2 regions of the Pantoea sp. X-Soil-ISGK-259 genome follow, and region 2 is predicted to be linked to the other one. Evidence: riboswitches for the same ligand, from Rfam matches in the RefSeq annotation. Region 2 holds a riboswitch; the other holds the start of a gene.
The links. Region 2 has a riboswitch for fluoride ahead of AC6I77_RS22500 (DHHA2 domain-containing protein). Riboswitches for the same ligand answer to the same signal wherever they lie in the genome.
Positions count from the first base shown of each region.

Region 1: it holds a riboswitch for fluoride, as region 2 does, so the genes downstream of both, crcB (fluoride efflux transporter CrcB) here and AC6I77_RS22500 (DHHA2 domain-containing protein) in region 2, are expected to answer to the same signal.

Region 1 is NZ_AP035986.1:3,837,950-3,841,352, reverse strand. It holds gene AC6I77_RS18300 (zinc-binding alcohol dehydrogenase family protein) at 1-530, shown strand, start outside; gene AC6I77_RS18295 (nucleoside hydrolase) at 540-1,460, opposite strand; fluoride riboswitch at 1,578-1,653, shown strand; gene crcB (fluoride efflux transporter CrcB) at 1,743-2,120, shown strand; gene AC6I77_RS18285 (sugar phosphate isomerase/epimerase family protein) at 2,248-3,063, shown strand; gene AC6I77_RS18280 (alpha/beta hydrolase) at 3,060-3,403, opposite strand, start outside.
Region 2 is NZ_AP035989.1:55,775-59,177, forward strand. It holds gene AC6I77_RS22490 (TDT family transporter) at 50-1,210, shown strand; gene AC6I77_RS22495 (uracil-DNA glycosylase family protein) at 1,207-1,806, shown strand; fluoride riboswitch at 1,856-1,925, shown strand; gene AC6I77_RS22500 (DHHA2 domain-containing protein) at 2,004-2,912, shown strand; gene AC6I77_RS22505 (universal stress protein) at 2,909-3,334, shown strand; gene eno (phosphopyruvate hydratase) at 3,350-3,403, shown strand, end outside.

The DNA of each region.
Region 1 (3,403 bases), on a different replicon from region 2:
TGGTGGTGGGTGCCGGACCGATTGGGCTGGGTGTCGCCGCCATTGCCGCCGCCAGTGGCGCGCAGGTCGTGGTGGCGGACACCAGCGAATTCCGTCGCCAGCATGTCGCTGATCAGCTGGGTCTGGCGGCACTGAATCCGGCGGATGAGGCGTTTTACAGCGCGCTACGGGATCAGTTTGGTGGTCGTCTGGCGCTGAAAGTGATCGACGCCACCGGCAGCCCGGCGGCGATGAACAATGCGGTTAACCTGATGCGACACGGCGGCACAATCGTCTATGTCGGCCTGCACAAAGGCGATCTGGTTATCCCTGACAGTGAATTCCACAAAAAAGAGACCACGCTGATGGGCAGCCGTAATGCCACCCGCGAAGATTTTGATCGGGTAAGTGCACTGATGGCCAGCGGCCAGCTGCGTGCTGAAATGATGCTGAATCATCACCTGGCTTTCTCCACGCTGGATGAAACCTTTGAGTCGCAAGTCATCAATAATCGCGAACTGATCAAAGGCGTGATTCACTTCGACCGCTAACGCGGCGTTTCAGGGCGCGGTGAGGGTTTCAAAGAAGTGCGCCCGCACCGCGTCGGCATCCACGCCGAGCGCGATACGCTGGGCGGGCAGACCGGCAAAGGGATCATCGCGCGACGCCAGTGCGCCGAGCTTACGCACAGTCTGACCGCAGGCGATGCCCTCGGTGATGACCCGCAGCGGACTTTCAGTGAGGGTAAAGGCCTGCGGCAGCGTCAGCCACGCCACTGCCAGGGTATCGTGCAGCGCCATACCGGCAAAACCCTCCTTTGCCAGGCTGTAAGCCAGATAAGGACGACAGATAGCGCTCAGCACCGGCTGGTTCAGACGCTGAACCTCATCACTGCTGATTAACACCTTGTGCGTGACATCCAGCGGGATGACCACCACGTTCAGCGCCGAGGCGAGCACCTGATCGGCGGCATGCGGATCTTTCCAGATATTAAATTCGCTGAAGGGCGTCACGTTGCCGCTGTGGCCATCGGTGCCAAACGCGCCGCCCATGATCACCAGCTCTTTCACCAGCGGAATAATATCCGGCGCCTGATTAATGGCCGTGGCGATGTTGGTCAGCGGACCAATCGCCACCAGGGTGATCTGATGCGGCTGCGCCCGCACGCTGTCGATAATAAACTGCACCGCGCCTGGCGCCTCATCGCTGCAGGCATTATCAAACGCATCGCCCAGCCCATCTTCTCCGTGCAGCCGGGCGGGCGCAGAGGGCGCCAGCGCCAGCGGCCGTGAACAGCCGCGATAGACCTCCGCGTTAATCGCCATTTTGTCGCAGAACAGCCGGGCATTTTTCACCGCCTGACCCACCGCTACGTTGCCATACACGGTGGTAATTCCCAGCAGATGCTGCGTCCGCGCCGCATAAGCCAGCGCAAAGGCATCATCCACGCCGATATCAGTATCAAAAATCAGGGTACGCATAGGCTCTCCGCAACAGGCTGTAAACTCTCAGCATTACCCCGCCAGCGGGCAGGGCGTCAAGCGATTCATCCGCTATGCGCACAGGCTTGCCAGCCTGAAACGGGCGTCGTATTATCACCGGCTCAAGGTGATGGCGTGCCACCTTTCCCAACCGCCGGTGGGCTTTACACCGGCTGATGACGCCTGACACTCAATCCTTTCGCGGGAGCTGAGGTGTCAGGCGCAGTTTATCTCTGCCTTTCTCCCCTCAGCCCGGCATTACTCTGTTATCAGGAGCAACACATGTTTAAACCGTTACTGGCTGTGATGATCGGCGGCTCTGCCGGCTGTGTACTGCGCTGGCTGTTCTCTATGCGTTTTAATGCGCTCTTTCCTAATCTGCCGCCCGGCACGCTGCTGGTGAATCTGATCGGCGGGCTGGTGATCGGCGGCGCAATGGCCTGGTTTGTGCGCCATCCCGACGTGGACCCGATCTGGAAACTGCTGATCGTCACCGGACTCTGTGGCGGCCTGACAACATTCTCCTCGTTTACTGCGGAATTAATGGGTCTGCTTCAGACCGGAAAATATATGTGGGCGATGGCCAGCGCGCTGGTGCATGTGATTGGCTCACTGCTGATGGCGTTTGCGGGTTTTGCGCTGGTCACGCTGCTGGGCTGATCTGGCTAATCGGCGCTTGTCTTAACGCTTAAGAGGTAGATACTGTTTCAGGTTTTACGCCCGCATGGCTATTGCGGGCGTAACGCTGAACGTCACCGATTATTCCGGACGATTAAGGAGCCGAGCCATGCGAACCAATCCTACCTTCCTTAACCTGGTGTTGTTAAACGGTGAACCCGACCAGAAACTGCAGGCGGCGCGCGACGCCGGTTTTGATCAGGTCGAGATCTGGCGCGAGGATGTTGACGCATACGAGGGCGGTGCGGCAGCACTGGCTGAGATCAGCGCACTGAAGGGACCTGGCTTTACTAATCTGCAGGTGCTGCGCGATTTTACCGGCGCACCGGGTGCGCTACGGTGCCAGAAGCGCGAAGAGCTTCGCCAGTTTATACAGATTGCCCGGACGCTGGGCTGCGACACGATTCAGGCACCGGCCAGCACCCGTGAAGATTGCTGCGCCGACCAGATTGATGATGACCTGCGCTGGATGGCCTCTGAAGCTGCACGCTACAACATGCGCATTATGTATGAGCCGATGGCCTGGTGCAGCGTGGACAATACGCTGCCGCTGGCGTGGCAGCGATTGCAGCGGCTCGATCAGCCCAATATCGGGCTGGTGGTGGATCTTTTCCATATCTGCGCACTGGGCGGTGACGCCTCGCAGCTGGACGGCATTCCTGCCGACCGTATTTATGAAGTGCAGCTGTGTGATATGGCCGCGGTTCCCGCGCAGGATAAGCAGAGCCTGATGGCGATGGCAAAACACCATCGTCAGTTGCCCGGCGATGGCATTATTGATGTTGAACGCTTCGTCGATAAGCTGAAAAGTGCGGGCTATCAGGGGCCGGTGGGCATCGAAGTCTTTAATGATACGCTGAAACGCCTGCCGCCCGACGTCGCAGCACGTCATGCCTGGCAGGCGTTAAACCGCTACTGGGGTTAATCCTGTAAACACTGGCCGATAAATCCGGCGGCGTGCATAGCACCCTGAGCGGAAATAGTGTGGCCGGTGGCGGGTTCAAAGCGCGCGTCGACCGGCACCAGTGCTGCCCGGAGTCGTGCTGCTGCAGATTCGCTCTCCTGCCACGGGATCACCTCATCGGCCTGACCGTGAATCAGCAGCGCGGGCACATGAGCCTGCGGGGTTAATTCACCGTCAACCGCCAGACGCCCGGAAAAGGCGACCACGCCTGCCAGCGGATAACGGCCTGACGCCAGGGCATCCAGTGCCATGATCGATCCCTGCGAGAAGCCGACCAGCACCACATCCTGCCAGCGTTCCG
Region 2 (3,403 bases):
TTTACGTCTGCATGCCTATACTGTTTCTGTTTACACAGGAGATCCCGGCATGAACGATAAAATATTTACCCTGCATAACGGAGCACGCCCGCTGAGCGCGCTGAGCAGCCCGAAAGAGGCCATACGTCAGTTCACGCCAAACTGGTTCGCCGCCACCATGGGAACCGGTATCCTGTCGCTGTCTCTGGCGCAGTTCCCCTGGCCGGTTCCGGGATTGCGCCTCGTCGCGGAAGGGCTGTGGATGTTTAACATCCTGCTGTTCAGCGTTTTTGCCGTGATGTATCTGGCCCGCTGGGTCATGTACTTCGGTGAGGCAAAGCGCATCTTCGGCCATTCAACCGTGTCCATGTTCTTCGGCACCATCCCGATGGGCATGGCGACCATCATCAACGGCCTGCTGGCGTTCGGTCTTCCCCGGTGGGGCGCAGACGTCATTCCGGTGGCGCACGCCCTGTGGTGGCTGGACGTGGCGATGTCGCTGCTGTGCGGCGTGTGTATTCCTTACATGATGTTTACCCGGCAGCAGCACAGCATTGACCAGATGACGGCCGTCTGGTTACTGCCGGTTGTGGCTGCCGAGGTCGCGGCGGTCAGCGGCGGCCTGCTGGCGCCGCACATTGCCGACACCCACGCGCAGCTCGGCATCATTATTACCAGCTACGTGCTGTGGGCTTACTCCGTACCGGTGGCGCTGAGCATCCTTGCCATCCTGCTGCTGCGTATGGCCCTGCACAAGCTGCCGCACGAAAGCATGGCAGCCTCAAGCTGGCTGGCCCTGGGGCCGATTGGCACCGGTTCGCTCGGTATGCTGGTCATCGGCGGCGATGCGCCCGGGGTGTTTGCCGCGGCGGGCATGCCGGAAATCGCTCACATCGCGCAGGGCGTGGGGTTCGTTGCCGGCATTCTCTTCTGGGGCTGCGGCCTGTGGTGGATGCTGCTGGCCACGCTGATAACCGTGCGATACTTTCGTGAAGGCATTCCGTTCAACCTGGGATGGTGGGGCTTTACCTTCCCGCTGGGCGTGTACACCGTCGCCACGCTGAAGCTGTCCACCCTCGTTGACCTGGCGTTCTTTAAAGGCTTCGGCGCGCTTCTTGTCGTCATGCTGGCCGCCATGTGGCTGCTTGTCGCTGTGAAGACGGTGCGCGGGGCATGGAGCGGGAAACTCTTTGTTTCCCCCTGCCTGGCAGGCCTGGACCGGAAGTCGTGAGTGAAACCTGCACGTCGCTGCTGGACCCCTTTCTGCGCGAGGAGCGCCTCGCGGCGATTACCGCGCCGCACGTAGCCGCGCTGAATCGCTGGGTCAGCGGGCAGCGTCAGGCCGGCGTGGAACTGCCGTGGTTTGATCCGGCCGACGGCGGGACCGGGGCCGGACTGCTTGTCCTGCTGCAGTCGCCGGCGCGCAGCAGCCCGTCACCCCGGTTCGTTTCGCGAGATAACCCGGGGCCGGCCCAGCAGAATCTGGGGCGGTTTCTGGCGGAGGCCGGTATTGCGCGCCGGGACAGCGTGCTGTGGAATACGGTGCCCTGGGTCAGTGACGGGCCGCAGAAACGGCCCTCAGCGGCGGACATCCGCAGCGGCTGCGCCTGGCTTGAGGGCGTGCTGGCGTATCTGCCCGCGCTGCGCGTGGTGGTGCTGGCCGGTGCCGTAGCGGCGCAGGCCCGCGGGACGGTCAGCTGCCTTCGCCCCGGCGTCACGGTGCTGACTATGCCTCACCCCAGCCCGCTGTCGCTTTGCACAAGCCCGGCAGTGCCGGAAAACATCCGCCAGGTGCTCCGCGAGGCACGCACTGCGCTGGCGGGCTGAGAGCGCCGCCGGAATAATACTGACAGGTTTTGCAACCGGCTCTATACTCACAGTACAGGGTGATGGCGTTCCACCCTTCCCAACCGCTCCGTTCAGGAGCTGATGACGCCTGATGTGACTCTTGATTTTCAGGAGGTGCGTCAGGCCGTCCTTACTTTCCTCCCGGCCTGCGTACTTCCCTCTATGGGGAGAGACCTGTGATACACGTTTTTGGCCACATTAATCCTGACAGCGACGCCATCTGCACGACCGTCGTCACCGCACACTGGCTGACCGGGCGCGGAATGGATGCCCGCGCATGGCGTCTCGGCGAGGCTAACCGGGAAACCCGCTTTATCTTTGACGCCGCCGGCCTCACGCTGCCGCCGCTGCTCGCTTTTCCGCTAAAGGATGAACGGGTCTGGCTGGTCGATTTCACCGAACCGGCACAGGGGCCTGACGACCTGCTCCGGAGCAACGTCGTGGGCATCACTGACCACCACCGGCTGGGCGGGCTGATAACGCAACTGCCGCCGGAGGTACATATTCGCCCGGTTGGCAGCAGCGCCACGCTGCTCTGGCTGCTGATGGACGCAGAAGCGCGCCGCATGCTGCCCCCGACGCTCGCCGTGCTTCTGCTGGGCGCACTCCTGAGTGATACCGTGAATCTTCGCTCGCCGACCACCACCGAAGACGATATCCGTTCGGCGACCGAACTGGGCGCACTGTCTGGCGTAAACCGCAGAGCCTTCGCCCGTGACCTCCTCACCGCAAAAACAGACGTCAGCGGCCTCAGCGCACAGCAGCTGCTGGACAGGGACCTCAAGGCCTTCGTCATTGCCGGCACCGACGTGCGCATAGCCCAGATTGAGGTCAGCTCACCGTCACAGGTTGCCCCCGTGATGAACGACCTGCTCGCAGCACTGGCGTATCTGGCAGACCAGTCGGGAGCTGGCCTGGCGGTGCTGATGCTGACCGACATTCGTACCGGGTTCTCAACGCTTTACTTCGCCGGGCGGGAGAGCGTTAACGTCGCCTCCTGCTCCGTACCGGGCATGCTCAGCCGCAAAAAGCAGCTTCTGCCGTGGCTTGAGTCCCGCCTTAACCAGAACGGAGGTTCATTATGACCTGCTACACCCACGCACTGATACTTGTGAACGATAAAAACGACGGCACTCTTCTGCTGAAACGGGCGGTCGCGCTGGCGCAGCCGCTCGGCATGAAAATCACCCTGGCGCACATCAGCGACGACTACCGGGAGATGAACTACGTGTCTGACAGCCTGATGGACGACGTCGTGTCGGAGGAGGTGCTGAAAGGCAAAGCGTTTATGAGTGAGCTGGCGGCCTCCGTGCCTGAGACGGTAGACACGCGGGAGCTGGTGACCATGCGCCGCGTTGAGGACGTGGAGAAGTGCATCGCGGAGCTGGGCGTGGACCTCGTGCTTGCCGGGCACCGAAACCGCTTTATGGGAATGCTCACCTCCCGCTCGGCGGACTACATCAACCACCTTACGGTGGATGTGCTTATCACTCACCTGACTGACTGAACCGGGAGAAACACCATGCGCTTTACACTGGATAACGTAACCGCCCGTGAAATTCTTGACTCGCGCGGC